One region of the Kitasatospora sp. NPDC057518 genome, then DNA from elsewhere that is predicted to be linked to it. Evidence: predicted binding sites of a transcription regulator. Region 1 holds the regulator's gene; the other holds the start of a gene.
The links. Region 1 encodes HspR, which represses chaperone genes until heat shock. Its sites were predicted from a motif close to TTGAGNNNNNNNNNCTCAA; they were not measured.
Positions count from the first base shown of each region.

Region 1 (19,633 bases):
CTCGGGCGTGAAGGCCCGGAAGCCGGCCGCGGTGAGGCCGTCGACCAGCAGGTCGCGCTTGCGCAGCAGGTCGGCGCGGAGGGTGTCGAAGTACGTGTCCGGCAGCCGCAGGGCCTCGGCGACGGCGTACTGGAAGGGGCCCGCGCTGACGTAGGTGAGGTACTGCTTCGCGGTGCGCACGGCCGCCACCAGGTCCGGGCTCGCGGTGACCCAGCCGACCTTCCAACCGGTGAAGGAGAAGGTCTTGCCGGCCGAGGAGATGCTGACGGTGCGTCCGCGCATGCCGGGCAGGGCGGCGATCGGGTGGTGGGCGGCGCCGAACACCAGGTGCTCGTAGACCTCGTCGGTGGCGACCAGCAGGTCGTGCTCGACGGCGAGTTCGGCGATGGCGGCGAGCTCCTCGGCGGTGAGGACGGTGCCGGTCGGGTTGTGCGGGGTGTTGATCAGCAGCAGCCGGGTGCGCGGGGTGATCAGCGAGCGCAGCTCGTCCAGGTCGGGGCGGAAGGACGGGGCCCGCAGGGTGAGCGGCACCCGGGTGGCGCCGGCCATCGCGATGCAGGCGGCGTACGAGTCGTAGAACGGCTCGAAGGCGATCACCTCGTCGCCCGGCTCCAGGAGGGCCAGCAAGGTGGCGGCGATGGCCTCGGTGGCGCCGGCGGTGACCAGCACCTCGCTGTCCGGGTCGTACGCGAGGCCGTGGAACCGCTGCTGGTGCTCGGCGATCGCGGTGCGCAGCTCGGGGACGCCGGGGCCGGGCGGGTACTGGTTGCCGCGGCCCTCGCGCAGGGCCCGTACGGCCGCCTCGCGGACCTCCTCGGGCCCGTCGGTGTCCGGGAAGCCCTGGCCGAGGTTGATCGAACCGGTGGCCGTGGCCAGGGCGGACATCTCGGCGAAGACCGTCGTGCCCATCCCGGCCAGTCGGCGGTTCAGCAGTGGCCTGGTACCCATCGGTGGCTCCTCACGGCTCGTTGTCAGGCCATCCTGGGTCAGCCGGGAGCCGGGGACAAGAACGGCCCGCCACCGGCGCGGGGGCGGGTGGCGGGCCGAACGGGCGGTGCGGGGGGTACCGGGGAGGGATCAGGCCTCGTCGGTGCCCTCGGCGCCCTCGCCGTCCTCGCCCTCGATCTCGTTCTGGAGGCCGAGGCGCTCGACGATCCACTGCTCGAAGCCGACCGCGGCCTGGGTCCAGTTGGCGGTGGTGGTGACGAAGTAGTCCAGGTTGACGCCGGCGCCGACGATCATCTGGGCCTCGCCGATCAGGCGGACCACGCCGTCCTCGTGGGTGTGGGTGTAGACCTTGGGCCAGAGGGTCTCGCGGTTCCACTCGTCGATCAGGTCGAGGATCTCGCCCTTCTTCTCCAGCGGGTACGCGCGGTCGTAGAAGGCGCGCACCGCGAAGAGCTCCTTCTGCTCGCCGCGGAACATGTAGTAGACGCGGAAGCCCTCCCAGGGGGCGGTGAGGTCGCCCTCCTCGTCCACGACGTGCTTGAGCTGCATCTGGTCCAGCAGCTGGGTGACCAGGCCCTGGTCCGGGACGATGATCGGCGGCGGGCCGGCCGGCCGCCCGCCCTGGCCGCCGGGCTGGCCGCCCTGGGGGACGCCGAAGGACGGGATGGACGACGGGTCGATGCTCATGGGGGTCCTCATTCCTCAGTGCACGTGGTGGCCGGCAATGAGAGGCCGCCCTTTCCACCTCCCATCCTGCCTCATTCGGGGCTCCGCTCACAGGGGCAGCCGAGGGGCGAGTCGATCTTCGTCCGGCGTTCTTCGCGGCGTTCTTCGCGGTGTCGTTCCGGGCGTCCTTCCCGGGTTCTTCCCGGGCTTCCCCCGGGTGTTCCCCGGCGGTTCCGGCAGGGGTGGAGCGGGCGTCGGTCACGGAGGGTGCGCGGGGCGGGGTGGAGGCCGTCCGGAGAGCGCGCGTGAGCCACGTCACGCGCCCGGCGCGCCGGTTCGGCTGCCGTGCGGGCCGGATGCGGTTAGCGTGCGACGGAAATCGCTTCGGTCAAATCCCGGCCCAGCCGGGTGAGTTGAGCTGTCCTGAGGCGGACTGTCCGGAATTGAGGGGGGAACAGGAGTGGGTGGAGCGGCGACGGGGGACGGCGCATCGCTCGGGGCGCTGCTGCGGAGCATCCGGCTGGACCGGGGGATGACGCAGGAGCAGCTGGGCGAGGCGACCGGGCTGAGCGTGCGGTCGATCCGGGACCTGGAACGGGAGGTGTCCTGCCCGCGGGTGTCCACGCTGCGGCTGCTGACCCAGACCTGGAACCTGCCGGACGCCCAGGTGGCCGAACTGCACCGGCTGGCGCGCAGCCGGCGGGACCGGACGCGGCGGCTGCTGCGGCATGCGGCGGAGTGACGGCGTCCGGCCCGGGGCGCGAGACGGGCCGGGGGCGCGAACCGGGCCGGGGACGCGGAACGGGCCGTCCCCCGCCGCCGGAGCGGAGGGAACGGCCCGTGCGCCGGACGCCCGGCGGTGCTACTTCTCCAGCGGCCCCCGGCCGCGGACGGTGAGGCGGTCGCCCTCCTCGTCCCGCTCGACCACGACGGTGTCCCCGTCGTGCACCGCGCCGGACAGGATCGCCCGGGCCAGCTGGTCGCCGATCGCGGACTGCACCAGCCGGCGCAGCGGGCGGGCGCCGTACGCCGGGTCGTAGCCGGTGAGCGCCAGCCAGTCGCGGGCGGCCTCGGAGACGTCCAGGGTGAGCCGCCGCTCCCGCAGCCGCTCGCCCAGGAGGGCCACCTGGAGGTCGACGATCCGGCTCAGCTCGCCGGTGCCCAGCGGCTCGAAGACCACGATGTCGTCCAGCCGGTTGAGGAACTCCGGCTTGAACGCGGACCGGACGGTGCCCAGCACCAGCTCCCGCTTCTCGGCCTCCGGGGTGGCCGGGTCGACGAGGTACTGCGAGCCCAGGTTGGAGGTGAGGATCAGGATGGCGTTGCGGAAGTCCACCGTGCGGCCCTGGCCGTCGGTGAGCCGCCCGTCGTCCAGCACCTGGAGCAGGACGTCGAAGACCTCCGGGTGCGCCTTCTCCACCTCGTCCAGCAGCACCACGCTGTACGGGCGGCGGCGGACCGCCTCGGTGAGCTGGCCGCCCTCCTCGTAGCCGACGTACCCGGGCGGGGCGCCGACCAGGCGGGAGACCGAGTGCTTCTCGCCGTACTCGCTCATGTCGATCCGGACCATGGCCCGGGCGTCGTCGAACAGGAAGTCGGCCAGGGCCTTGGCGAGTTCGGTCTTGCCGACGCCGGTCGGGCCGAGGAAGAGGAAGGAGCCGGTCGGGCGGTCCGGGTCGGCGATGCCGGAGCGGGTGCGCCGCACCGCGTCCGAGACGGCCTGCACGGCCTCCTTCTGGCCGATCAGGCGGCGGCCCAACTCCTCCTCCATGCGCAGGAGTTTGGCGCTCTCGCCCTCCAGCAGCCGGCCGGCCGGGATGCCCGTCCAGGAGGCGACCACGTCGGCCACGTCGTCCGGGCCGACCTCCTCCTTGACCATCGAGGCGGAGGCGTCCTGGTCGGCGGCCCGCTCCTGGGCGTCGGCGAGCTCCTTCTCGGCGGCCGGGATCTCGGCGTACATCAGCTTGGACGCCCGCTCGAAGTCCCCGTCGCGCTGGGCGCGTTCGAGCGCGCCGTGCAGGTCGTCCAGCCGCCCCTTGAGCTCGCCGACCCGGTTGAGGCTCTTCTTCTCCTGCTCCCAGCGGGCCGTGAGCACGCTCAACTGCTCGTTCCGGTCGGCGAGGTCGCGCCGCAGCCGGGCCAGCCGGTCGACCGAGGCAGGGTCCGACTCCTTCTCCAGGGCCAGCTCCTCCATCCGCAACCGGTCGACCGAGCGCTGGAGTTCGTCGATCTCGACCGGGGAGGAGTCGATCTCCATCCGCAGCCGGGAGGCCGCCTCGTCGACCAGGTCGATCGCCTTGTCGGGCAGGAAGCGGGAGGTGATGTAGCGGTTGGACAGGGTGGCCGCGGCGACCAGGGCGGCGTCCGAGATCTGCACTTTGTGGTGCGCCTCGTACCGGCCCTTGAGGCCGCGCAGGATGGCGATCGAGTCCTCCACGCTGGGCTCGCCGACCAGCACCTGCTGGAAGCGGCGCTCCAGGGCCGGGTCCTTCTCGATCCGCTCGCGGTACTCGTCCAGTGTGGTGGCGCCGACCATCCGCAGCTCGCCGCGGGCCAGCATCGGCTTGAGCATGTTGCCCGCGTCCATCGCGGAGTCCCCGCCGGCGCCCGCGCCGACCATGGTGTGCAGCTCGTCGATGAAGGTGACGACCTGGCCGTCGGAGGCCTTGATGTCGTTCAGGACGGCCTTCAGCCGCTCCTCGAACTCGCCGCGGAACTTGGCGCCCGCGACCATCGCGCTGAGGTCCAGCGAGACCAGCCGCTTGCCGCGCAGCGACTCCGGCACGTCGCCGGCCACGATGCGCTGGGCCAGGCCCTCGACCACGGCGGTCTTGCCGACGCCGGGCTCGCCGATCAGCACCGGGTTGTTCTTGGTCCGGCGGGAGAGCACCTGGACCACCCGGCGGATCTCGTGGTCGCGGCCGATCACCGGGTCGAGCTTGCCGTCCCGGGCGGCCTGGGTGAGGTCGGTGCCGTACTTCTCCAGCGCCTTGTAGGTGCCCTCCGGGTCCGGAGAGGTGACCCGGCCGCTGCCCCGGACGTCCTTGAACGCGGCGAGCAGCGCCTTCGGCGTGGCGCCCTGCTGCACCAGCAGCTCGGCCACCTGCCCGCCCTCGGCGGCCAGGCCGACCATCAGGTGCTCGGTGGAGACGTACTGGTCGTCGAGGTCGCTCGCGCGCTTGCCGGCCTCGGTGAGCACCGCGATGGTGTCCCGGGCGAGCTGCGGCGCGGAGACCGTCGAGCCCATCGCGCTGGGCAGCGCGGCCGCCTGGCGGCGGGCCTCGGCGTCGACCCGGGCGACGTCGGCGCCGACCGCCTCCAGCAGGGGCCGGGCGATGCCCTCGGGCTGCTCCAGCAGGGCGATCAGGATGTGCACCGGCCTGACGTCCGGGTTGCCGGCCGTGCCCGCCTGCCGGATCGCGGCGGACAGGGCGTCCTGCGTCTTGGTGGTGAACTTGCTGGCGTCCACTGCTGGGGGGTCCTCCCTGGTCGTCCTTCACTACTGCTACGTACAGCATGCACTAAGTTGAGTCTATTCCGCTCAACCCTTCCCGGACAGGGCTTCTTCAGGCCGGGGGAAGCCGGCGCGCCGCCGGACGCCCGACGGGCCGCCGGGTCAGCCCCAGCAGCTCCCGGGCCGGCCCGCTCGGCCGCTGCCCGGCCGGCCAGACCGCGCGCAGCGGCCGCCGCAGGTCCAGTTCCTCCACCAGCGGCACCTCGACCAGCCGCCGGGTGGCCAGTTCCTCCACCACGGCCAGCTCGCTCAGGCAGACCGGCCCCGCCCCGGTCATCGCCGCCGCCTTCAGCGCGGTCGACGAGGCCAGCTCCATCCGGGGCCGCACCGCGCCCCCGTACGGCTTCAGGGCCGCCTCCAGTACCTCCCGGGTGCCCGAGCCGGGCTCGCGCAGCACCAGCGGGACGGCCGCCAGCTCGGCCCCGGTCAGCGGGACGCGGCGGCGCGCCCACGGGTGGCCGGGCGCCACCACGACCACCAGCCGGTCCGCCGCCACCACCGCGCCGGCCAGCCCGGGCGGGGTGGACGGGCCCTCGACGAAGCCGAGGTCGGCGTCCCCGGCCAGGACGTGCCCGGCGACCTCCGCCGAGTTCGCCGTCCGCAGCGTCACCGCGGTGCCCGGGCTGGCCTCGGACAGGCCCAGCAGCCAGCCGGGCATCAGGTACTCGGCGACGGTCAGGCTGGCCACCACCCGCAGCTTGGCGTCCCGCCGCTCGCGCAGCGCGTCGATCCCGGCGTCCAGCGCCTGCGCCGCCTCCACCACCTGCCGGGCCCACTCGACCACCAGCCGGCCCGCCTCGGTCGGCCGGCTGCCCCGGGGCGAGCGGTCCAGCAGCGCGACGCCGATCTGCCGCTCCATGCCCTTGATCCGGGCGCTGGCGGTCGGCTGGCTGACGCCCAGCTCGGCCGCCGCCCGTCCGACGCTGCCCAGCCGGGCCACCGCGAGCAGCAGTTCCAGGGCGCCGAGTTCGGGGACGTGCGAGGAGAGGGGCATAGATCCAGGCTATGCCCCCATAGAAGCCCCGGCGCTACCGGCCGCCGGGCCCTCCGGGCGACGGTGGGAGCATGTCCACTCTGGCCGGTATCCGACCCCTCGCCCGCCCCGCCGCCCGCCGCCGGCCCGACCTCGCCCAGCTCGGCCCCAACTGGTACGCCGCCGTGATGGGCACCGCGATCCTGGCGAACGGCGCCGCCGTCCTGCCGGTGCGGCCGCCCGGGCTGACCGGCTTCGGCGAGGTGCTGTGGGCGCTCGCGCTGGCCGCCCTGCTGGTGCTGGCCGGGGCCCGGCTGGTCCACCTCACCCGGCACCGCGAGGCGGCCCGCGCCCAGCTGCTGGACAACCCGGCGACCGCGGTCTTCTACGGCTGCCCGCCGATGGCGCTGCTCTCGGTCGGACTGGGCACCATGCTGCTCGGCTCCCGGGTCATCGGCACCGGCCCGGCGGTCGCCCTGGACGCGGTGCTGTGGAGCCTCGGCACCGTGTACGCGCTGGCCGTGGCCGGCGGCATCCCGTACCTGATGATCACCCGGCACCGGGTCTCCGCCCTGGAGGCCAACCCGACCTGGCTGCTGCCGGTGGTCGCCCCGCTGGTCGCCTCCGCCTGCGGCCCGGCGCTCGTCCCGCACCTGCCGGCCGGAACGGCCCAGCAGGCCATGCTGTACGGCTGCTGGGCGCTGTTCGGCGTCGGCCTGCTGGCCACCCTGGTGCTGCTGCCGGTGGTGTTCACCGGGCTGTTCCACAGCAGGCTGCCCGCCCTGGCGCTCACCCCCACGCTGTTCCTGGTGCTCGGCCCGCTCGGCCAGTCCGTCACCGCGGTCCACCAGCTCGCCGACGCCGCCCGCCCGGTACTGCCCGCGCTGGCCCCCGCCATGACCGACCTCGCCGAGCTGTACGGCGTGGCGGTGATCGGCGTCGCGATGCTCTGGCTGGCCGTCGCGCTCGCCGCCAACCTGCGGGCCCGGCGGGCCGGGATGCCGTTCGCGATGACCTGGTGGGCGTACACCTTCCCGGTCGGCACCTGCGTCACCGGCGCCTCCGCGCTCGCCCGGCACACCGGCTTCGCGGGCTTCAGCGCGCTGGCCGTCGGCCTCTACCTGCTGCTGGCGTCCGCCTGGGTGCTCGCCGCGGGCGGCACCGCGGCCGGGCTCGCGCGGGGGCGGCTGCTGGCCCGCTGAGGGGCCCGTCGCCCGGGGCGGCCGTCCGCGTGGTGCGGGGCCCGTCCCCGCGCCGGACGGTACGGCTCAGGAGCACGCCGCCGATGCAGGAACGTGCACGGCCGGGACGACCGCGCACAGCCGCCCGGCGGAAGTGCCGGTCGGCGCCGACTCCCCTTCCAGGCCCGGGTTCCCACCGGAATCCGCCCCACCGCCCGAACCGCCCGCGGCCGCCCCCGGATGCAGATAGCTGCAATTGCGCGAACATGCACTCGGGCGGCACTTGTTCACCGGCCGTCACGCTGTGAGGGTGGAGGCACGCCAAGTCGTCCAGGCAACCGCAGCCTGATGGTGGCGACTCGCTCTTCGAAACTGACCGCAGGTGCGACAACCCGCACCGGTGGAACGGGGGGGAAGGGCGCCGGCCGGGACCATGTGTGGTGATGGCCTCCCGGCCGGACCCGTCGAGGCGTTGCTGCTCCGCCTCGACGGGAGCGCCTTGGCATTGGCGTACCGATGGCGGCCCCCGGACGACCCGGCGTGCGACGGCACCCGGGCCCGGGGGTCCGCCGTCCCACCCGGTACCGTGACCGCCTGATCCATGATCACGCCGTACCGCCCACCGGCACCGTGAGCCCGCCCGGCCCACCGGTGCCGCGGCCCGCGCGGCGAGGAACAGGGGCAGCACCAGGGGAGAGGCGTCCGGCAGGGAGAGTGCGACGTGACGGCGGAACCGGCGGTCACACCGCAGCAGGGACCGGTGGGCGAGGAGCCCGACGAGGCCGCCCGGCAGCTCTACCTGGCCATCATCGCCGAGGGCGGCCGCGTCCCCACCGGCGAGGTCGCGGACGCCGACCGGGGCGCGCTCCAACAGCTCATCGACATCGGCCTGTTGATGGTCAACCGGATGGACCGCTGCTACACCGCCGTCAGCCCGCGCTCGGTCAGCGACCGCCTCGGCGCCGAACTGCGCAGCGAGGCCACCCGGCTGCTGGTCCGCGCGGAGAACCTCCCGGGCGCCCTCGACGGCCTCACCCGGGCCTACGACGCGATGCCCCGGCCGACCGACCGGGCCGGCGGCGCCGTCCACGTCGAGGGGCACGTCCACATCCGCCAGCGGATCTCCCAACTGGTCTCCGACTGCCGCTCCGAGGTCCTCACCGCGCAACCCGGCCACCGGCCCGCCGACACCCTCCAGGTCGCCCTCCTCCAGGACGTCCAACTGCTCCGGCGCGGCTGCTCGCTGCGCACCATCTACCAGCCGGTCGCCCTCGCCGACCCGCCCGCCCTCGCCTACGCCGAGGAGGTCACCCGGCACGGCTCGCTCATCCGGGTGCTCGACGAGCCCTTCCAGCGGCTGATCGTCTTCGACCGGACCGTCGCCGTGATCTCCGCCAACGACGACAACAGCACCGCCGCCTTCATCACCGACCCGGCCACCATCACCTACCTGGTCGGCACCTTCGAACGCGACTGGGCCCGCGCCGACACCGCCGGCGCCGCCGCCCCCGGCCAGGCACCCGCCCGCACCATCCCCGACCGGGTCGGCCGGCTGCTCGCCCGCGGCCTCACCCAGCGAGCCGTCGCCACCCGGCTGGGCCTGAGCGAACGCACCGTCGCCGCCCACATCTCCCGGCTGCGCGACCGCTACGGCGCCCAGACCCTCTTCCAACTCGGCTGGCTGATGCGAGGCTCCCGCGATGACCGATGAGCCGGGCCCGGCCGAGCGGGCGCTCTACCTCACCGCCGTCCGGGGCGGCGGCCGACTGCGCCCCGAGGACCTCGCCCCCGCCGACCGCCCCACCCTGGCCGCCCTCGTCGCCCGCGGCCTGCTCACCCCCACCGCCACCGGCTGGACCGCCGCCAGCCCGCGCGCCCTCGGCGACCGGATCGGCCTCGAACTGCGCACCCGCGCCCTCCGCCTGCTACGGCACGCCGAGCGCCTCCCGGGCACCCTCGGGCCGCTGGCCCGCGCCTACGACGCCGCCCGCCACCCGGGCGTCGACCTCCCGGCTGTCCACTCCGGTGCCGGCGATCCCGGTACCGGCGATCCCGCGGCCGGCACCGTCGACGACGCCGCCGAGGTCCGCCGGCGGGTCGGCGAACTCGTCTCGGAATGCCGGGAGGAGGTCCTCGCCGCCCAGCCCGGACCGCGTCCCCTCGAAGCCCTCCGGATGGCCCTCGCCCAGGACCTCTCGCTGCTCCGCCGCGGCTGCTCGCTGCGCACCGTCTACCAGCCGGTCACCCTGGCCGACCCCGCCGCACGGAGCCAGGTCGCGCTGCGCACCGGGCACGGCGCCCAGGTCCGCGTCCTCGCCGAACCGTACGAGCGGGTACTGGTCTTCGACCGCGCGGTGGCCGTCATCCCCGCCGACGAGGACCGCAACCGGGCCGCCTTCCTCACCGACCCCACCACCGTCGCCTACCTGGTCGCCCAGTTCGAGCGCGACTGGGCCCGCGCCACCCCCGCCGACCGCCACCTCGACCCGCCGTCCGTCACCACCGTCCGGATCGGCCGACTGCTCGCCCGCGGCCTCACCCAACGGGCCGTCGCCACCCGGCTCGGCGTGAGCGAACGCACCGTCGCCGCCCACATCTCCCGGCTGCGCGACCGCTACGGCGCCCACAGCCTCTTCCACCTCGGCTGGCAGCTCCGCGGAGAACACCATGACTGACACCCCCGCCACCCCGCTCTCCGCCGCCCTCCCGGACGCCGCCGCCCGCGCCCTCTACCTCGCCGTCCTGCGCGAAGGCGGCCGGGTCCGGTCGGCCGAGGTCGGCGCGGAGGACGGTCCTGCGCTCCGACGGCTGGTGGAACTCGGGCTGCTGGTGCCGCAGTTGCAGGACGCGGCGTACAGCGCGGTCGACCCGCGGGCGGCCACGGAGCGGATCGGCACCGAGATCCGCCGACAGAGCGCCCGCCTGCTCGTGGAGGCCGAGCAACTGCCCGAGCTGATGGGCGAACTGACCCGCGCCTACGACGCGACCCCGAAACGGCGGAGCGGCACGGCCGGGGTCCGCTACCTCACGGCGAAGGAGGACATCCGGCACGAACTGGAACTGCTGGCCCAGGAGTTCCCCGACGAGACGATGACCGCCCAGCCCGGCGGCCCCCGTCCCGCCGAACTGCTACCCGACTCCCTCGACCGCGCCCGCCGCGTCCACGAGCGCGGTGGCACCGTGCGCTCGCTCTACGAGGCCTCGGCCAGACTGGACCCGCCGACCGTCCGCTTCGCCGCCGAGGTCGCCCTGCTCGGCTGCACCACCCGGATCCTCGCCGTCCCGTTCACACGCTTCCTGGTCTTCGACCGCACCGTGGCCGTCATCCCGGCCGCTCCCGATCACACCAGCGCCGCCGTGGTCGACGACCCGGCGATGGTGTCCTTCGTGGTGGACACCTTCGAGCAGCTCTGGCAGCGCGCCGAGGGAGTCAACTGGGCAGCGCTGGCAGCCGGTTCCGCCGACTCGCCCAGCCATCAGCAGATCGCCCGACTGCTCGCCCAGGGCCTCACCCAGCGCGCGATCGCCACCCGCCTGGGCCTGGGCGAACGGACCGTGGCCGGCCACATCGCCCGGCTGCGGGAGCAGTACGACGCCGAGACACTGTTCCAGCTGGGCTGGCAGATGCGGGGGGAGCGGCTGTGACCGACACCGGATTCGCCCTGCCCGACGACACCGCCCGCGCCCTCTACCTGGCCATCCTGCGCGATGGCGGCCGGATCCGGATCGCGGACGTGGCGGAGGAGGACGCGCAGACCGTCCAGACCCTGATGGACCTGGGGCTGCTGAAGCCGTACGTCCTGGACGGCTCGCTCAGCGCGGTGGACCCGCGCTCGGTCACGGCCCGGATCGGCGCCGACCTGCGGGCGGCCGGCACGCGTCTGCTGACACGGGCCGAAGAACTCCCGGACGTGTTCGGCGACCTCACCGTCGCCTATGACGCGGCGTCCCGCCGCCGCGACCGCTCCGGGAGCACCCGGGTCGTCGAGGGCATGGAGAACATCCGGCACCAGGTCTCCCAACTCTCCGAGGAGCTCCGCCACGAGGCACTCTGCGCCCACCCCGGCGGCGCCCGGCCGGTGGACGCCGCCGACGACACCGTGAACCACGCCCGCCGCTTCCTGGAGACGGGCGGTTCGATCCGCACCCTCTACCAGTCCGCGGCCCGTCTCGACGCCTCGACCGTCCGACTGGCTGCCCGGCTGACCGGGATCGGCTGCCACATCAGGGTCGCGGCGTTCTCGTTCCCCAAGATGCTGATCTTCGACCGCACCGTGGCCGTGGTCGCCGCCGCACCGGGGGTAACCAGCGCGGCCGTCATCGACGACCCGGCCGTGGTCGACTTCCTGGTGCGGACCTTCGAACTGCACTGGCAGGACGCCGAGGGCGTCAACTGGGCCTCCCTGGCATCCGGTTCCAGCGAGCCGTCCGTGCCCGAGCAGGTCGGCCGGCTGCTCGCCCGCGGCCTCACCCAGCGGGCGATCGCCACCCGCCTGGGCCTGGGCGAGCGGACGGTCGCGGCCCACATCGCCCGGCTGCGGGATCAGTACGACGCCGAGACGCTGTTCCAACTGGGCTGGCAGATGCGGGGGGCTCGCGATGTCTGACGCCGACCTGCCGGACGCCGCCGCCCGGGAGCTCTACCGGGAGATCCTCCGAGACGGCGGCCGCCTCCACGTCGCCGACATCCGTCCCGAGGACGAGCCGACGGTCAGACAACTCGCCGACCTGGGACTCCTGCTCCTCCATGCCACGGACGGCTTCTACACCTCGATCAACCCCCGGGCCGTGGGCGAACGCCTGGGTACCGAACTGCGGGAGGAGAGTTCCCGCCTGCTCGCCAAGGCCGCTCTCATTCCGGATCTGCTGGAGGACCTCACCCAGGCCTACGACGCGGCACCACGTCGGACGGAACCGGCGGGCGGGGTGCGGAGGGTGGCGGGCATGGTGGAGATCCGGCACCTGGTCGCCCGGCTCATCAAGGACTATCCGCACGAATGCCTGACCGCCCAGCCGGGCAGGTTCCAGCCGCCCGCGCAGCGGGGGGACGGTCTGGCCCATACGCTCCGCTACATCGAGCGCGGTGGCTCGGTGCGTACGATCTACCAACCGCAGGCCCGACTGGACGGGGACCAGGTCGAGTTCGCGGCGGAGTCCACGAGGATCGGCTCGCGGATCCGCGTCCTCGACGCCGCCTTCAGCCGGACGCTCATCTTCGACCGCACCGTCGCCGTGATCCCGGCGACCCCTGACAACAAGGTCGCCGCCGTGGTGGAGGATCCCGCGGTGGTCGCGTACGTGGTCGACGTCTTCGAGCAGCGTTGGCAGCAGGCCGATGTCGTGGACTGGGCCGCACTGGCCGCCGGTTCGGTGGCGCCGGCCGCCCACGAGCAGGTCGCGCGGCTGCTCGCCCGCGGCCTCACGCAGCGGGCGATCGCCAGCCGGTTGGGGCTGAGCGAACGCACCGTCGCCGGTCACATCGCCCGGCTGCGTGAGCTGTACGACGCGGAGACGCTGTTCCAGTTGGGCTGGCAGATGCGGGGAGCCCGGGCGGGGGAGCCCGGTGGGTAGCCGCTGCTCAGCCGGTGGCGGCGCCGGTCGGCCAGTAGCCGGGGACGGCGGGCTGCTGCCGGGGGACGTTGAACTGCTCGCCGGGGGCGGTCCAGAAGCCCTCGCGCAGGGAGAGCGCCATGCCGGCCCAGTCGAGCGCGGTCTCGACCGTGTGGTTGAGGGCCTCCTGCGACCAGGTGTCGTCGAAGACCAGCGGGAGGACGGGGGCGACCTGCTCGATGGTGGCGATCAGCGGGTTGTGGGTGATGGCCTCGTCGACCAGGAGGACGATCGGCTTGCGCAGCGCGGACGCCCAGCCGAGCTCCAGGCTCACGCCGGCCGAGAGCGGGGCGCCGACGTAGGCGAACACGAGGTCCGCGGACTGGAGGGCGCGGAAGTCGGAGGGGACGCGGGGCTCCGGCGCGCGGCCGGAGATGGTCCAGGCGTCGCTGTGGTGCGCGCTGTACACGGCGGCACCGCTGCGGAGGAGGGTGGTGCGGAGCGTCGTCAGCCGCGTCCGGCTGGCGAGGGTCACCACGCTGTCGGCCGGCCCGGTCAGTCGCATCAGCGGGGCGGCCAGGAACACACGTGCACGCCGACCCTCAGGGGCCTGGCTGTCGTGGTGACGCAGGTAGGGCTCGGTCATGTCGACTCCGGGGAAAGGCCGACCGGGGGAGTGAGAGTCGGCGACGCGTTGGCTGTGGGCTGCTCTGTGTGGTGATGCCGCTGGTGAACGACTTAGCATTTGACGGTACATTGGCAAGATGTGGTGTCTTGCCGGACCATTGGGAGCGAACTGATCGTCCATCGCCGGGCGGCGTCGCGTCCAGGGTTGGCCTGTGTCATCTGGACGCCTGGCAGGGAGATGACGCACACTCTGCGGCAGGCCAGGTGACAGCTTCTCTATCGTGCGGCACTATGTGAGCCGTTATCCTGGCTTGAAACTTCCAGTGGCGATTCCCGAGGGAGAGAGTGGGGGCGTGCCTACCATGCGCCGATTTGTCCGCAAGGTTGTGCTTTCGTTGGCCGTCGCGGCTGCTGTGGTTGGCGTTGGCTGCCTCGCGGACGCTGTCGATTCTCATGGGACAGGCGCTACGGAAGCTGCTGTGACCCTTGCCGACGACATCGCCTGGACCTGAGTGCGGCCCTGTTCGCCCCGGCCATGCCGGAATCCCGGAACATTCTCCGGTCTGTCCGTAGTGGGCGGTGATTCAGTCGATCGGCCCCTGTGCCTTGCGGCCGAGAACGTATCCGAGCTGGAACAGTGAGTCGACCTTGTAGTCGTCCCGCATCTCGGCTATATGTCTGGCCAGCGTTCGCTCGCTGATTCCCAGGCGTCGTGCGATGACCCGGTGATTGGTGCCCTCTAGCATCTGGTCAATAATCGTCTGGCGCAGGCGGGACACCACCTGTTGTGGCACTGTGCGGTCGCCCTCGAATTCCAGCGCGCGGCTCCAGCAGCGCTCGAATACCTCTTCGACGAGATAGCTGACGACTGCGGGGTCGTAGATGAAGGCCGCGAGGCTCATGTCATCGGCGATCGGGATCACGGCCACGCGCCGATCCATCACTATCAGTCGCGTGTAGGGCTCGTCGAGAGTCCGGTACTGCCCACCAGCACGTGCGAGTGTGGCCACGTAATCCCTGGTCGGCTGATGGTACCGGGTGCTGGCGTGGTAAATCGTCCGCATCGTCGTGCCACTGCGGAGGGTGTTCAGGTCCTGCTCGACCATGACCGAGAGAACGTCCGGCGGCCGAGGGCCGCCAGGCTGGAGCGCCAGGGCTTCCTCCATGGAAACCCTGTACTGCTGTACTCGCTGATGAATTAGGGCCTTCCCTCGCACATATTCGATCGACCCTCCCTGCTGTTTCGGGGCGTGGAATTCCTGTGCGAGTTCCTGGAGTTCGGACGGGAGTGAAACGGCCCGCGAGAGGAGATCCAGTGCTTGGCGTTGCCACGAATGGCTGAGGCTTGTCGAGAGCTGGGTGGGATCGGCCGCTATGAAATCGCTCGGATCGTCGGTGTCGGGTACGAGGAGGCCAATTCCGACCAACTCGTCCCGAGCGGCATCGGCCCGCCCGGGATCGGATCCTGACGGCAGATGACCGTCTCCTCGGATGACGGCCAGATATAGCTCTCGGGCCTCGGCCGACAGGACGGGTGAGCCAGCGGCAACGGGCTGCTCTCGTTCACTCATCTGCGGCTCCTTGCCGTTACCGTGACGCCTGTGTCCCATCAGCGCCGCCGCTGAGTCACGTTTCAGCATGCCAGACCTGATGAGTCCGATGAAGACGAAATGTGACTGCACTCTCTCACCACACGGCAGCCGCCGGCACCCCCCGAGAGGAGGGGCCGGCGGCCGGTGGGTGCCCGGTCAGCGCTTGGGGCGCCAGACGACGAGGGCGCTGGACTGCGGGGTGGGGGGCTGGTACGGGACGAGGTCGCGGCGGTAGGAGGCGTGGACGGCGGCCTCGCGCTGCTGGAGGGCGGTGGCGGCGCCTTCCAGGGAGTCGACCAGTTCCGTGACGCGGGACTGGAGGGCGGTGACCTGGTTCTCCAGCTCGATGATCCGCTTGATGCCCGCCAGGTTGATGCCCTCGTCCTGGGAGAGCCGCTGGACCTCGCGCAGCTGCTGGATGTCGCGTGCGGAGTAGCGGCGGCCGCGGCCGGCGGTGCGGTCGGGGCAGACCAGGCCGAGGCGGTCGTACTGGCGCAGGGTCTGCGGGTGCAGGCCGGACAGTTCGGCGGCCACGGAGATGACGTACACCGGGGTGTCCTCGGTGAGGACGTACGGCGGCGGGGACGCGGCGGCGCGGCGGGTGCGGCGGGGGCCGGCGCCGGGCAGGCCTTCGCCGAGGCCGGGGCCGATCGGGGTGTCGGGGTCGATCGGGTTCATCGGGGACATCTGGTCGTCACGCTCCCTTCGCCGCCCGGAAGAGGGCGGCGCGCGGATCGTCGGAGGCGGTGGCCTCGCGGTACTGCTCGAGGGCGTTCAGCGCGTCGCCGGTGACGTGCTGCGGCACCACGACCTCGACGGTGACGAGGAGGTCGCCGCGGGTGCCGTCCTTGCGGGTGGCGCCCTTGCCGCGGGCGCGCATGGTGAGGCCGTTGGCGCTGCCCGGGGGCAGCTTGAGCTTCACGGCGGGGCCGTTCAGCGTGGGCACCTCGATGGTGGCGCCGAGCGTGGCCTCGGGGAAGGTGACCGGCACGGTGACGGTGAGGTTGTCGCCCTTGCGGCCGAAGACGGGGTGGGGGTCGACGTGCACGGTGACGTAGAGGTCGCCGGGCTGTCCGCCGCGCTCGCCCTGTGCGCCCTTGCCCTTGAGCCGGATGCGCTGGTCGGCCTGGACGCCGGCCGGGATGCGGACCTGCATGGTGCGGGCCGAGCTGGCCCGGCCGCTGCCGTGGCAGTCGGTGCACGGGTCGTCGACGATCATGCCTCGGCCGCGGCAGTCCTTGCACGGCTCGGAGAGCGCGAAGGCGCCCTGGCCGCGGCTGACGGTGCCCGCGCCGACGCAGGTCGGGCAGACCCGCGGGGTGGTGCCGGTCTTGGCGCCGGTGCCGTTGCAGCTGCGGCAGGGGGCCTGGCTGGTCATCCGCAGCGGGACGGTCGCGCCGTCCACCGCCTCCTCGAAGGAGAGCGTCACCTCGGTCTCGACGTCGGCGCCGCGCCGGGGCTGGGCCTGCCGGGTGCCGCCGCGGTTGAAGAGGCCGCCGAAGACGTCGCCGATGCCGCCCCCGCTGCCGGCGCCGCCCTGGCTGCCGCTGAAGAGGTCGCCGAAGTCGAAGCTGTAGCTGCCGGTGCCGCCGGGGCCGCCGCCGGCCCGGAAGCCGCCGTTGGCGAAGAGGCTGCGGGCCTCGTCGTACTCCTTGCGGCGCTTCTCGTCGGAGAGGACGTCGTACGCCTCGGAGATGTCCTTGAACCGCTCCTCGGCCTTGGCGTCACCCTTGTTGGCGTCGGGGTGGAACTCGCGCGCGAGCTTGCGGTAGGTCTTCTTGATCTCGGTGGCGGTGGCGTCCTTGGGCACGCCGAGGACCTTGTAGTAGTCCTTCTCGACAAAGTCCTTGCCACTCATGGCGTACGCCACCTCCCGATGTCCATCGTCACTGAGCTGTCAACAGCGGCTGCGAGCACGACTGCTGACAGCGCGCTGCGGAGCCGGCCGCCGTACTGGCCGGCGTACGACTCCGCAGCGCACTGGTTGTCACCCGTCACAGGTTGTCAGCTGTCCGAGCCACCGTCGGACTTGTCCGCGTCGGCGGACTTGGCCTCGGCGTCCGTGGACGCCTGGCTGCCGGGCTGGGGCTCGGCGACGGCCACCATCGCCGGGCGGATGATCCGCTCGCCGATGCGGTAGCCGGGCTGGAGGACCTGGACACAGGTGTCCTCGGTGACGTCCGAGGAGTAGCTGTGCATCAGCGCCTCGTGCATGGTCGGGTCGAAGGGCTCGCCCTCCTTGCCGAACTGCTGCAGGCCCAGCTTGGCGACGACCGTCTCCAGCGACTCGGCGACGGACTTGAAGCCGCCGGTGACCTCGCCGTGCTCGCGGGCGCGGCCGATGTCGTCCAGGACCGGGATCAGCGACTCCAGGATGTTGGAGACGGCGATCTCGCGGACGGTCAGCCGGTCGCGCTCGACCCGCTTGCGGTAGTTCTGGTACTCGGCCTGGAGGCGCTGCAGGTCACCGGTGCGCTCGGCGAGCTCGCGCTTGGCGGCGGCGAGACCCTCCGAACCGGACTCCCCGCTGCCGGCCGCGGCGGCCTCCTCGGCAGCCTTGATCACGGCCTCTTCGGCGGCGGAGTCGTCGCCGGGCTTGCCGCCCTGCGGCTTGTCCGTCATGCCGCACCGCCCTTGGGCTTCTCGTCGTCCACGATCTCGGCGTCGACGACGTCGTCGTCCTTGGCCTGGGCGGAGTCACCGGAGGGGGCGGCACCGGCGGTGGCGTCGGCGTTGGCGTACAGCGCCTGGCCGAGCTTCTGCGCGGTGGTGGAGACCTTCTCCGAGGCCTCGCGGATCTTCGCGATGTCCTCGCCCTTCAGGGCCTCCTTGAGCTCGCCGATGGCGGTCTCGACCTCGGTCTTGACGTCGCCCGGCAGCTTGTCGGCGTTGTCGGCGATGAACTTCTCGGTCGAGTAGACGAGCTGCTCGGCGGAGTTGCGCGTCTCGACGGCCTCGCGGCGCTTGTGGTCGTCCTCGGCGTACTGCTCGGCCTCGCGGCGCATGCGGTCGACCTCGTCCTTCGGCAGCGAGGAGCCGCCGGTGACGGTCATCTTCTGCTCCTTGCCGGTGCCGAGGTCCTTGGCGCCGACGTGCATGATGCCGTTGGCGTCGATGTCGAAGGTGACCTCGATCTGCGGCAGGCCGCGCGGCGCCGGCGGCAGGCCGGTCAGCTCGAACATGCCGAGCTTCTTGTTGTACGCCGCGATCTCGCGCTCGCCCTGGTAGACCTGGATCTGCACGGACGGCTGGTTGTCCTCGGCCGTGGTGAAGATCTCGGAGCGCTTGGTCGGGATCGTGGTGTTGCGCTCGATCAGCTTGGTCATGATGCCGCCCTTGGTCTCGATGCCGAGGGACAGCGGGGTGACGTCGAGCAGCAGGACGTCCTTGACCTCGCCCTTCAGGACACCGGCCTGGAGCGCGGCGCCGATGGCGACGACCTCGTCCGGGTTGACGCCCTTGTTGGCGTCCTGGCCGCCGGTCAGCTCCTTGACGAGCTCGGCGACGGCCGGCATGCGGGTCGAGCCGCCGACGAGGACGACGTGGTCGATCTCGGACAGCGAGATGCCGGCGTCCTTGATGACGTTGTGGAACGGGACCTTGCAGCGCTCCAGCAGGTCCGCGGTCAGCTGCTGGAACTGGGCGCGGGTGAGCTTCTCGTCCAGGTGCAGCGGGCCCTCGGCGGAGGCCGTGATGTACGGCAGGTTGATCGAGGTCTCGGAGGACGAGGACAGCTCGATCTTGGCCTTCTCGGCGGCCTCGCGCAGACGCTGGAGGGCCATCTTGTCCTTGGACAGGTCGACGCCGTGGCCGCCCTGGAAGACCTTGACCAGGTGGTCGACGACGCGCTGGTCCCAGTCGTCGCCACCGAGGTGGTTGTCACCGTTGGTGGCCTTCACCTCGACGACCCCGTCGCCGATCTCCAGCAGGGAGACGTCGAAGGTGCCGCCGCCGAGGTCGAAGACCAGGATGGTCTGGTCGTCCTTGTCCAGGCCGTACGCCAGGGCGGCCGCGGTCGGCTCGTTGACGATGCGCAGGACGTTCAGGCCCGCGATCTCGCCGGCCTCCTTGGTGGCCTGGCGCTCCGAGTCGTTGAAGTACGCCGGGACGGTGATGACGGCGTCGGTGACCGTCTCGCCCAGGTACGCCTCGGCGTCCCGCTTCAGCTTCTGCAGCACGAAGGCCGAGATCTGCTGGGGGTTGAAGTCCTTGCCATCGATGTTGATCTTCCACCCGGTGCCCATGTGGCGCTTGACCGAGCGGATGGTGCGGTCGACGTTGGTGACCGCCTGGCGCTTGGCCACCTCGCCGACGAGGACCTCGCCGTTCTTGGCGAAGGCGACGACGGACGGCGTGGTCCGAGCGCCCTCGGCGTTCGTGATGACGGTGGGCTCGCCACCCTCCAGAACGCTGACGACCGAGTTCGTCGTACCGAGGTCGATGCCGACCGCGCGTGCCATCGTAGATACCTCCACGGAAGAGTTGAGCTTTACAGGCTCAAGGATGCACGACCCGGTGGACGGAGTCAACAGCTATGAGCGCCGCTCGCTCAACTTTGCTGAGCGGCGGGGCGGAGCGGGCG
Region 1 covers NZ_JBHVEU010000020.1:5,537-25,169, forward strand. The annotation lists gene ACFU7Z_RS03750 (pyridoxal phosphate-dependent aminotransferase) at 1-948, opposite strand, end outside; gene ACFU7Z_RS03755 (YbjN domain-containing protein) at 1,078-1,635, opposite strand; gene ACFU7Z_RS03760 (helix-turn-helix domain-containing protein) at 2,075-2,356, shown strand; gene clpB (ATP-dependent chaperone ClpB) at 2,477-5,083, opposite strand; gene ACFU7Z_RS03770 (LysR family transcriptional regulator) at 5,181-6,122, opposite strand; gene ACFU7Z_RS03775 (TDT family transporter) at 6,194-7,303, shown strand; gene ACFU7Z_RS03780 (LuxR C-terminal-related transcriptional regulator) at 8,004-8,993, shown strand; gene ACFU7Z_RS03785 (LuxR C-terminal-related transcriptional regulator) at 8,983-9,957, shown strand; gene ACFU7Z_RS03790 (helix-turn-helix domain-containing protein) at 9,950-10,927, shown strand; gene ACFU7Z_RS03795 (LuxR family transcriptional regulator) at 10,924-11,889, shown strand; gene ACFU7Z_RS03800 (LuxR C-terminal-related transcriptional regulator) at 11,882-12,853, shown strand; gene ACFU7Z_RS03805 (hypothetical protein) at 12,861-13,478, opposite strand; gene ACFU7Z_RS03810 (helix-turn-helix domain-containing protein) at 14,044-15,030, opposite strand; gene ACFU7Z_RS03815 (heat shock protein transcriptional repressor HspR) at 15,208-15,738, opposite strand; gene dnaJ (molecular chaperone DnaJ) at 15,746-16,909, opposite strand; gene grpE (nucleotide exchange factor GrpE) at 17,056-17,673, opposite strand; gene dnaK (molecular chaperone DnaK) at 17,670-19,511, opposite strand.

Region 2 (10,804 bases), on a different contig from region 1:
GCTGTCGTAGACGGTGTAGCGGGCCTGGTCCTCGGTGAGGTACTGCAGCGGGGTGTAGTCCTCGCCGGTCTTGCGGTCGATCAGGACGGCGTGCCGCTGGCCGAAGGTGCCGCGGCGGCTGTCCTGGCCGGCCAGGCGGACCGGGTGGCCCTCCATCAGCAGCGAGCCGATGGCGAGGGTCTCGCCCATCGCCCAGTCGATGGTGTTGTCCTCGACCGAGGCGGCGCGGCGCTGCAGCTGCGGCAGCAGGCGCGGGTGGACGGTCAGCCAGTCCGGGTGGTTGACCTGCGAGGCGGCGATCCGCTTGACCATCTCCTGGGAGATGCCGGTCTGGATGCTGACCGGGAAGTCGGCCTGCGGCTTGCCGGCGGTGGCGTCGGCCGGCGCCTGGGCCGCGTCGCGGACCTCGGCGAAGACCTTCTCCAGCTGGCCCTGGAAGTCCTGGAGCGCCTGCTCCGCCTCTTCCATGGTGATGTCGCCGCGACCGATCAGGCCCTCGGTGTACAGCTTGCGCACCGAGCGCTTCTTGTCGATCAGGTCGTACATCAGCGGCTGGGTGAACGACGGGTTGTCGGCCTCGTTGTGACCGCGGCGGCGGTAGCAGATGAGGTCGATCACCACGTCCTTGTGGAACGCCTGGCGGAACTCGAAGGCGAGCCGCGCGACGCGGACCACGGCCTCCGGGTCGTCGCCGTTCACGTGGAAGATCGGGGCCTCGATCATGCGGGCCACGTCGGTGCAGTACATCGAGGAGCGCGAGGACGCCGGGGCGGCGGTGAAGCCGACCTGATTGTTCACCACGACGTGCACGGTGCCGCCGGTGCGGTAGCCGCGCAGCTGCGACATGTTCAGGGTCTCCGCGACGACGCCCTGGCCGGCGAAGGCCGCGTCGCCGTGGACCTGGATCGGCAGCACCGGGAAGGTGGTGCCGCCCTGGTCCAGGATGTCCTGCTTGGCGCGGGCGATGCCCTCGACGACCGGGTCGACCGTCTCCAGGTGGGAGGGGTTCGCGGCGAGCGAGACCTTGATGGTCTCGCCGTCCAGGCCGGTGAAGGTGCCCTCGGAGCCCAGGTGGTACTTGACGTCGCCGGAGCCGTGCATCGACTTCGGGTCGAGGTTGCCCTCGAACTCGCCGAAGATCTTGCCGTACGGCTTGCCGACGATGTTGGCCAGCACGTTCAGGCGGCCGCGGTGGGCCATGCCGATGACGGCCTCGTCGAGGCGGTGCTCGGCGGCGGAGTCGATGGTCGCGTCCAGCAGCGCGATCAGCGACTCACCGCCCTCCAGCGAGAAGCGCTTCTGGCCGACGTACTTGGTCTGCAGGAAGGTCTCGAAGGCCTCGGCCGAGTTCAGGCGGCGGAGGATCCGCAGCTGCTCCTCGCGCTCGGGCTTCGCGTACGGCTTCTCCAGGCGCTCCTGCAGCCACTTGCGCTGCTTCGGGTCCTGGATGTGCATGTACTCGATGCCGACGGTGCGGCAGTACGTGTTGCGCAGCAGGCCGAGGATGTCGCGGAGCTTCATCATCTTCTGGCCGCCGAAGCCGCCGACCGCGAACTCGCGCTCCAGGTCCCACAGGGTGAGGCCGTGGGTGGTGACGTCCAGGTCGGGGTGCTTGCGCTGCTTGTACTCCAGCGGGTCGGTGTCGGCCATGAGGTGGCCGCGGACCCGGTAGGAGTGGATCAGCTCCATGACGCGCGCGGTCTTGTTGACCTCGTCGTCGTGGGTGGTGGCGACGTCGGTGGCCCAGCGGACCGGCTCGTACGGGATCCGCAGCGACTCGAAGATCTCGTCGTAGAAGCCCTTTTCGCCGAGCAGCAGGCGGTGGATCTCGCGCAGGAACTCGCCGGACGCCGCGCCCTGGATGACGCGGTGGTCGTAGGTCGAGGTCAGCGTCATGATCTTGGAGACGCCCAGCCGGGACAGGGTCTCCGGGGCGGAGCCCTGGAACTCGGCCGGGTACTCCATGGCGCCGACGCCGACGATGGTGCCCTGGTTCTGCATCAGGCGCGGCACGGAGTGCACGGTGCCGATGCCGCCGGGGTTGGTCAGCGAGACCGTGACGCCGGTGAAGTCGTCCATGGTCAGCTTGTTGGCGCGGGCCCGGCGGACGATGTCCTCGTAGGCCTGCCAGAAGCCGAAGAAGTCGAGCGTCTCGGCCTTCTTGATGGCCGCGACGACCAGCTGGCGGTCGCCGTTCGGCTTGACCAGGTCGATGGCCAGGCCGAGGTTGACGTGCTCCGGCTTGACCAGGAAGGCCTTGCCGTTCTCCACCTTGTAGCTGTAGTTCATGCCCGGGGCGGCCTTGATGGCCTGGACCAGGGCGTAGCCGATCAGGTGGGTGAAGGAGACCTTGCCGCCGCGGGCGCGCTGCAGGTGGTTGTTGATGACGATGCGGTTGTCGATCAACAGCTTCGCCGGCACGGCGCGGACCGAGGTCGCGGTCGGCACCTCCAGCGAGGCGTCCATGTTGGTGGCGACGGCCTTGGCCGGGCCGCGGAGCTGGATCAGCTCGGGGCCGGCGGCGGCAGCGGGCTCGGCCGGCGCCGGGGCGGCGGCCTTGGGGGCCGGGGGCGCGGCGGGCGCGGCGGCGAGCGGAGCCGGGGCGGCGGCCGGAGCCGGAGCCGGGGCGGCCGGCGCCGGAGCGGCCGGAGCCGGAGCGGCGGCGGGCGCGGCCGGAGCAGCGGCTGCGACGGCGGGCGCGGGGGCAGCGGCAGGGGTCGGCGCGGGGCCGGCCTGGGTCGCGGCCTGGGTCACTGGGGTCACCTCGGTACCGGGCTTGTAGTCGGCGAAAAAGTCCCACCAGGCTCGGTCGACCGAGTTCGGGTCCTGGAGGTACTGCTGGTAGATCTCGTCGACGAGCCACTCATTGGGGCCGAAGCCAGTGGAGCTTGCCGAGCTGTTGGGGGTTTCAGGGGACTGTGGCGACACGGCGGCAACCGCCCTCTTCCGCTTCCTTTTGGGATGTTTGGACAGCGGGGATTAAGGCTACGCCCCTGACCAGTGATCGCGCAGTCCCCGGGGCCCAGGCGTCGCCCAGATCACAGTGCTGACCTGCACTTTGGCTGAAAAAGTGCGTTAGAAAGCCGTATCTGAGGGGAACCGATCAGCGCCGAACAGGGGGCATACCGGGGCCAAAGCGGACAAAAACCCGGCCAAATCCTCTAACGATCTTCGTAGACCGCTGTGTCGGATCTGTGACAAATGTCCCGACCGTCGCTCTGACGCCGTGCGGGCAGCCGGACCTCGATCCGGCAGCCGCGCGGGGACTCGGCCACCGCGATCCGTCCGCCGTGCAGGTCCACCGCCCAGCGGGCGATGGCCAGGCCCAGTCCGGTGCCGCCGTCCGAGCCCGGTCCGGCGGCGGTCGCGGTGCCGCTGCGGCTGAACCGCTCGAAGACCCGGGAGCGGTCGGCCGGCGGGATGCCGGGGCCCTCGTCCTCGACCTCCAGCAGCAGGCCGCCCTCCTCGCCCTCCGGCCTCGCCCGCACCGTCACGGTGCCGCCGGGCGGGGAGTGCTTGCAGGCGTTGTCGACCAGGTTGGCGACCACCTGGTGGAGCCGTTCCGGGTCCGCCACGCCGGTCAGGCCGGTCGGGCTGACCTCCAGGGCCAGCCGGACGTCCCCGCGCCGGGAGAAGGCGCCGCCGGCCGTCGCGCCGTCCACGGTGACCCCGCGCAGCACGCCGTCCAGGAACTCGCGCACCTCGAAGGGGCGGGCGTCCAGGGCGACCACGCCGTCGTCGATCTTGGAGAGGTCGAGCAGGTGGGTGACCAGGCGGCCGAGCCGCTCGGTCTGCTCCAGGGCCGCCCCCAGGGTGGCCGGATTGGGCTGGACGACGCCGTCCACCACGTTCTCCAGGACGGCGCGCAGCGCGGCGATCGGCGTCCGCAGTTCGTGCGAGACGTTGGCGACCAGCTCGCGGCGGTGCCGGTCGGCGGCCTGGAGGTCGGCGGCCATGGCGTTGAAGGCGGCCGCCAGCTCGCCGATCTCGTCGCGCGAGTTCACCTCGACCCGGCGGCTGTAGTCGCCGGAGGCCATCGCGCGGGCGGCGGCCGTCATCTCGCGCAGGGGGGCGGTCAGCCCGTGCGCGAGGAACTGCATGAAGAGCAGTGAGGCGATCATGGAGAAGACCATGATGATCCGGATCTGCGTCTCGGACCGGATCGCCACGACCACCATCCCGGTGGCCAGGCACACGGAGACGATCACGAGCAGGGTGAGCTTGCCCTTGATCGAGCGGACCGGGTCGAGCGGCCGGATGTCGGCCCAGACCCGGCGGGCGGCACGGGCGGCCAGGTTCTGCGGCCGCGTGTCGGCGGATTCCCCGTTGCGTTGCTGTGGAAAGGTCATCGGTTCCTTGTGGTCCCCGCGGTGTCGGCCCGCGTGGTGGCACGGCGTCGTCCGGGCTGCGGGCCCCCCGGTGGCCCGTCGCCCTGGGAGGCCCTAGGAGAGCGGGGCCTCCAGCGCGTATCCGACACCGTGGACGGTGCGGATCCAGCTGGCGCCGATCTTCCGGCGCAGCGCCTTGACGTGGCTGTCCACCGTGCGGGTGCCGGAGGCGTCGGTCCAGTCCCAGACCTCGGCCAGCAGCTGCTCGCGGGTGAGCACGGCGCGCGGCTGGGCGGCCAGGCAGGCGAGCAGGTCGAACTCGGTCGGCGTCAGGTGGACGTCGCCCGAGGCCAGCCGGACCCGGCGCTGCACGTGGTCGATCTCCAGCTCGCCGAACCGCAGGCTGCCCAGCGCGGGCGTGCGGGCGGCCTGCTGGGCGCGCTCGACGCGGCGCAGCAGGACGTTGACGCGGGCGGCCAGTTCGCGCATCGAGAACGGCTTGGTCATGTAGTCGTCCGCGCCGACGCCGAGGCCGACCAGCAGGTCCGTCTCGTCGTCGCGGGCGGTCAGCATCAGCACCGGCACCGGGCGCTGGGCCTGGATCCGGCGGCACACCTCCAGGCCGTCGAAGCCGGGCAGCATGATGTCGAGGACCACCAGGTCCGGCTGCCAGGTGTGGAAGCCGTCGACCGCGCCGGGGCCGTCGTGGGCCACGGCGACCTTGAAGCCCTCGGCGCCCAGCCGGGCGGCGATCGACTCGGCGATCGTGGGCTCGTCCTCCACCACCAGGACTCTGCGCTGGCTGCTCACAGTGCCGCCGGCGTTGTGGTTGTCCTGCTGAATCTCTGTCACGGTCACGCCACCGCCCCCAGGGCTGCGGGCCGGCCACCTGTGGGGATGGCGGGGCTCCGCTCGTAGTCTTGTTCCGTCGTGGACTGTGCCGGGTCCGCCGTCCCGTCGCGCGATCGGGAGCCGAGGACGGATGGTCGGCCGCCCACTTCTCCCGCGCACTTCGCAGCGTACGGACAGCGGATGCTTCCCGGCAGGTGGACCGGACGTTTCCGGCCCGTGGGCCGGCTGTCGGGCCGCCCTCGGACCCACTGCACGAGTGGGCACGGGCCGATACCTTACCCGTCGAATTTTCTCTGCGTAACGGTACGTATGCAGTGCAGTTGACGCCAAGTCGCCGGTCAGAGGCCCTGGTGCCCCGTTTATGGAGAGAAGGTCTGGACCAATGTCGGGAATCCGGCGGTCCGCTACGGCGACGGTCTTCACGGGCTTCTTTCAGGTGCCTCTCAGAACCTCGACGTACCGTGGCCAGGTGAGCGCCCGGCCGGGCGGAATCCGCGGCGCGCGCCGGTACGTTGGGCATCCGGCGGGGAGCCGGTGGCTGCGGCGTGGAGCGGAGGCGGCATGGCGGGACTCGGGCGGGGTGCCGACGGGTACGGGAGTGCGGGGGCGCCGTACGGAATGCTCCGCCTCGGGCTGCGCACCGGCGTCCTGGAATGGCTGCTGGAACGGGTGCCGACGCCCCGGAGAACGCCCTTCACGCTCGGGTACCTCGCCGTCGTGGGAGCCACCACGACCTTCGCCCGGCTCGCCGATCCGGAACTCGTCCAGCGTCTGCAGGAGGCCTCCAGTTCGGACGGCCACAACCTGCTCCAGCATCCTTTGCGCGCCCTTGTGCTGAGCGGGTTCTGGGTGGCCGGCGAGGTGTGGATGCCGTACCTGTGGGGATTCGCCCTCACCCTCGCCCCGCTGGAGCGCAGGGTCGGCCCGGCCCGGGCCGCGGCGGTGTTCGCGGCCGGGCATGTCGCGGCGACGCTGCTCTCCCAGGGGGTGGTGATCACCGCGGTGGAGACCGGGCGGATGGCGCCCGAGGCGATGGACTACCTGGACATCGGGGTCAGCTACGGCGTGCTCGCCTGCCTGGGCGCGGTGGCCGGGCTGCTCTCCTGGCGCGGGCGGCTGCTCGCGCTGGGCGGCGCCGGGCTGATGATCGCCGAGCAGATCGCCACCGACAAGGACGTGATCACCGGGGTGGGGCACCCGGCCGCGGTGCTGACCGGGGTCGCGCTGTGGCGCTGGCTGCGCCGGGTCGAGCGGCGCCCGCCCCGGCCGCGCCCGGCCGCCGCGGCGGCCGCGTGCGGCGCGCCCGCGCGGGTGCGTGCGGCGCGCTGACGCCGTCGCCCGGTCGGACCTCCCCGGACTCGCGGGGCTCCCCGTCGGGACTTTTCGAGGCGTGTCCGGTGCTCTTTTGACGAAGTCGGGTGCCGCGCTTTCCCTGCCGATTCCTGTTCGCTCACGGCGAACAGGGGGCCGGGAACATCCGACGCCCGTGAAGCCTTAGTCAGGTCGACTCAAGTTCACTGACTGGGGAGAGATCATGGCATCGACGTCCACACCGCTCACCCTGCCCGTGCTGCCGCTCGACGACGAGGTCGTCCTGCCGGGCATGGTCGTCCCGCTGGACCTGAAGGACACCGAGGTGCGCGCCGCCGTCGAGGCCGCCCGGGCCGCCGCCACCGGCGCCGGCAAGCCGCAGGTCCTGCTGGTCCCGCGGGTGGACGGCTCGTACGCGGCGGCCGGCACGCTGGCCACCGTGGAGCAGGTCGGCCGGCTGGCCGACGGGGAGCCGGCCGCGCTGGTGCGCGCCGTGCGCCGGGTCCGGATCGGGGTCGGCACCACCGGCCCCGGCGCCGCCCTCTGGGTGGAGACCACGCCGTTCACGGAGTCCTCGGTGGGCACCCCGGTGGCCGGCCGGGCCGCCGAGCTGGTCAAGGAGTACAAGGCGCTGTCCACCCAGTGGCTGCGCAGGCGCGGCGCCTGGCAGATCGTCGACCGGGTGGCGCAGATCGAGGGCGTCGGCGAGCTCGCCGACAACATCGGCTACGCGCCCTTCGCCACCGCCGAGCAGAAGCTCAAGGTGCTGCTGGAGGCCGACCAGGTCGCCCGCCTGGAGTACGCGCTCGCCCTGCTGCGCGACCACCTCGCCGAGGAGGAGGTCAACGACACCATCCGCAAGGACGTCGAGGAGGGCGTGGCCAAGCAGCAGAAGGAGTTCCTGCTCCGCCGCCAGCTGGAGGCCGTCCGCAAGGAGCTGGCCGAGCTGAACGGCGACCCGGCCGACGAGGAGGGCGACTACCGCGCCCGGGTCGAGGCCGCCGACCTGCCGGAGAAGGTCCGCGAGGCCGCGCTCAAGGAGGTCGACAAGCTGGAGCGCTCCTCCGACCAGTCGCCCGAGGGCTCCTGGATCCGCACCTGGCTGGACACCGTCCTGGAGCTGCCCTGGAACGAGCGCACCGAGGACGCGTACGACATCGCCGGCGCCCGCGCGGTGCTGGACGCCGACCACGCCGGCCTGGCCGACGTGAAGGAGCGGATCGTCGAGTACCTGGCCGTCCGCAAGCGCCGGGCCGACCAGGGCCTCGGGCTGATCGGCGGCCGCCGCGGGGGAGCGGTGCTGGCCCTGGTCGGGCCGCCCGGAACGGGAAAGACCTCGCTCGGAGAATCGGTGGCCCGCGCCATGGGCCGGAAGTTCGTCCGGGTCGCGCTCGGCGGCGTCCGGGACGAGGCGGAGATCCGCGGCCACCGGCGCACCTACGTCGGCGCGCTGCCCGGCCGGCTGGTGCGGGCGATCAAGGAGGCCGGCTCGATGAACCCGGTCGTCCTGCTCGACGAGATCGACAAGGTCGGCTCCGACTACCGGGGCGACCCGGCCGCCGCCCTGCTGGAGGTGCTGGACCCGGCGCAGAACCACACCTTCCGGGACCACTACCTGGAGGTCGAGCTCGACCTCTCCGACGTCGTCTTCCTCGCCACCGCCAACGTGCTGGAGTCCATCCCCGGGCCGCTGCTCGACCGGATGGAGCTGGTCCGGCTGGACGGCTACACCGAGGACGAGAAGGTCGTCATCGCCCGCGACCACCTGCTCCCGCGCCAGCTGGAGAAGGCCGGTCTGGGCGGCGGGCAGGTCACCGTGGACGAGCCGGCGCTGCGCAGGCTCGCCGGGGAGTACACCCGGGAGGCGGGCGTCCGCACCCTGGAGCGCTCGATCGCCCGGGTGCTGCGCAAGATCGCCGCGCAGGCCGAGCTGGGCGAGCGCGAGCTGCCCGCCGCGGTCGGCGCCGAGGACCTGCGGGCCCTGATCGGCCGGCCGCACCACGTGCCGGAGTCCGCCCAGGAGCCGGCCGAGCGCCGTACCGCCGTCCCCGGCGTGGCCACCGGCCTCGCGGTGACCGGCGCCGGCGGCGACGTCCTCTACATCGAGGCCTCGCTGGCCGACGCCGAGACCGGCGGCACCGGGCTGACCCTCACCGGGCAGCTGGGCGACGTGATGAAGGAGTCCGCGCACATCGCGCTCTCCTACCTGCGCTCGCGCGGCGCCGAGCTGGAGCTGCCGGTCACCTCGCTGCGCGACCGCGGCGTGCACCTGCACATCCCGGCCGGGGCCATCCCCAAGGACGGGCCGAGCGCCGGCATCACCATGACCACGGCGCTGGCCTCGCTGCTCTCCGGGCGCAAGGTGCGCACCGACGTGGCGATGACCGGCGAGGTGTCGCTGACCGGGCGGGTGCTGCCGATCGGCGGGGTGAAGCAGAAGCTGCTCGCCGCCGACCGGGCCGGGGTCACCACGGTGATCATCCCCAGGCGCAACGAGGCCGACCTGGACGACGTCCCGGCCGAGGTGCTGGAGCGGCTCACCGTCCACCCGGTGGCGGACGTCCGGGAGGTGCTGGAGCTGGCGCTGGAGCCGGCCGGGGCCGCGGTGCTGGTCGCCGCCTGACCGGCTCGCCCCGGCCGCCGCCCGGGCCGCCCGAGCGGCGGTCCGGGCGGCCCGTCGGCACTCCGCGGGGCCGCGGCGGTCTGCGGGGCCGACGGCACCCCCGCGTGCGAGACTGCGGAGATGCCGTCCCCCACGCAGCGGGCCCTGGCCCGGGTGCCCGAGCGGCTGCGCCCCTTCCTGGTGCGGCACCGCCGGCTGGTGAAGTTCCTGCTGGTCGGGAGCGGCTGCTTCGCGCTCACCACGGTGATCGACTTCGAGCTCAAGTTCACCGTGCTGGAGCACAAGCCGGTGGTCGCGCTGACCGTCGCGACGGTGATCGGCACCGTCGTCTCGTACGTGCTGAACCGCCGCTGGGCCTTCCGGGCCCTGCGGGCCGACGGCCGGCGGCGCGAGGTGCTGGTGTTCATCCTGGTCAGCGCGGTGGCGATCGCCGTCAACGACGTCCCGCTGGCGGTCTCCCGGTACCTCCTGGACCTGCGCGAGCCGTACGTCGATCCGCTCCGCCAGGAGGTCGCGGACTTCCTCAGCGGGATGGTCGTCGGCACCTTCGTGGCGATGCTGTTCCGCTACTGGGCGATCCGGCGGTGGGTCTTCCCGCCCGCCGGGACGGCCCCGGCCGAGCCCGTCCCGGTGCCGACGACGGTGCCCCCGGAACCCGGCTACGCTGCACCCGAGATGCCACGGGATGTGCCGTAAGGACGTAAAAGGGGCGAGGTGAGCCTTGTGCACGAGTCCGACCCCGCCCGGACCGGGCCCGCCAGCCAGCAGGGGATGCGCCGGGCCAACCTGGCCCTGGTGCTCGGGACGATCGCGAGCGGGCCGCGCTCGCGCGCCGAGGTGGCCGCCGGGACGGGGCTGACCAGGGCCGCCGTCTCCTCGCTGGCCGAACAGCTGATCGCCGCCGGCCTGGTGGTCGAGGAGGGCCCCGCCGCGCCCAGCGGCAAGGTCGGCCGCCCCGGCACCGCCCTCGGCCTCAACCCGGCCGGGCCCGGCGGCCTCGGCGCCGAGATCGGCGTGCGGCACCTGGGCGCCTGCGTGGTCGACCTGCGCGGGGAGGTCCGCGGCTGGCGGCGCCGGGAGGTCTCCAACCACGGCCGCGAGCCCGCCGCCGTGATGGCCGACCTCGCCCACCTGCTGCACGAGGCCGTCGCCGAGTCGGGGCTGCGCCCGGCCGCCCTCACCCTGGCCGTGCCCGGGCTGGTCGGCGGCTCCGGCGGGATGCTCCAGCGGGCCGCCAACCTGGGCTGGCAGGACGTCCCGCTGGCCGCCGCCCTGCGCCCCGCGCTGCGGACGGCCGGGGGCGGACTGGCCGACCTGCCGATCGAGGCGGACAACGAGGCCAACCTCGGCGGACTGGCCGAGCGCTGGCTGGGGGAGGGCCCGGAGGACTTCCTGTACGTCTCCGCCGAGGCCGGGGTCGGCGCGGCGATCGTGGTCGGCGGCCGGCTGCTGCGCGGGGCGGGCGGCTTCGCCGGGGAGTTCGGCCACGTGCCGGTCCACCCCGACGGGCCCCGCTGCGCCTGCGGGGCGCACGGCTGCCTGGAGCAGTACGCGGGCGAGGCGGCGGTGCTGCGGGCGGCCGGCCTGACCGGGGCCCGCGGCGACTGGGTGGCCCTGCTCGCCGACCGCGCCGGGGTCGGGGACCCGGCCGCCCGCGCGGCGCTGGCCGGGGCCGGTACGGCGCTCGGCA
Region 2 covers NZ_JBHVEU010000264.1:675-11,478, reverse strand. The annotation lists gene ACFU7Z_RS25065 (multifunctional oxoglutarate decarboxylase/oxoglutarate dehydrogenase thiamine pyrophosphate-binding subunit/dihydrolipoyllysine-residue succinyltransferase subunit) at 1-2,928, opposite strand, end outside; gene ACFU7Z_RS25060 (cell wall metabolism sensor histidine kinase WalK) at 3,162-4,349, opposite strand; gene ACFU7Z_RS25055 (response regulator transcription factor) at 4,443-5,180, opposite strand; gene ACFU7Z_RS25050 (rhomboid-like protein) at 5,742-6,509, shown strand; gene lon (endopeptidase La) at 6,715-9,114, shown strand; gene ACFU7Z_RS25040 (GtrA family protein) at 9,235-9,810, shown strand; gene ACFU7Z_RS25035 (ROK family transcriptional regulator) at 9,886-10,804, shown strand, end outside.
Region 2: a site for HspR is predicted at 6,674-6,692, ahead of lon (endopeptidase La). Genes of this name have one in related genera too.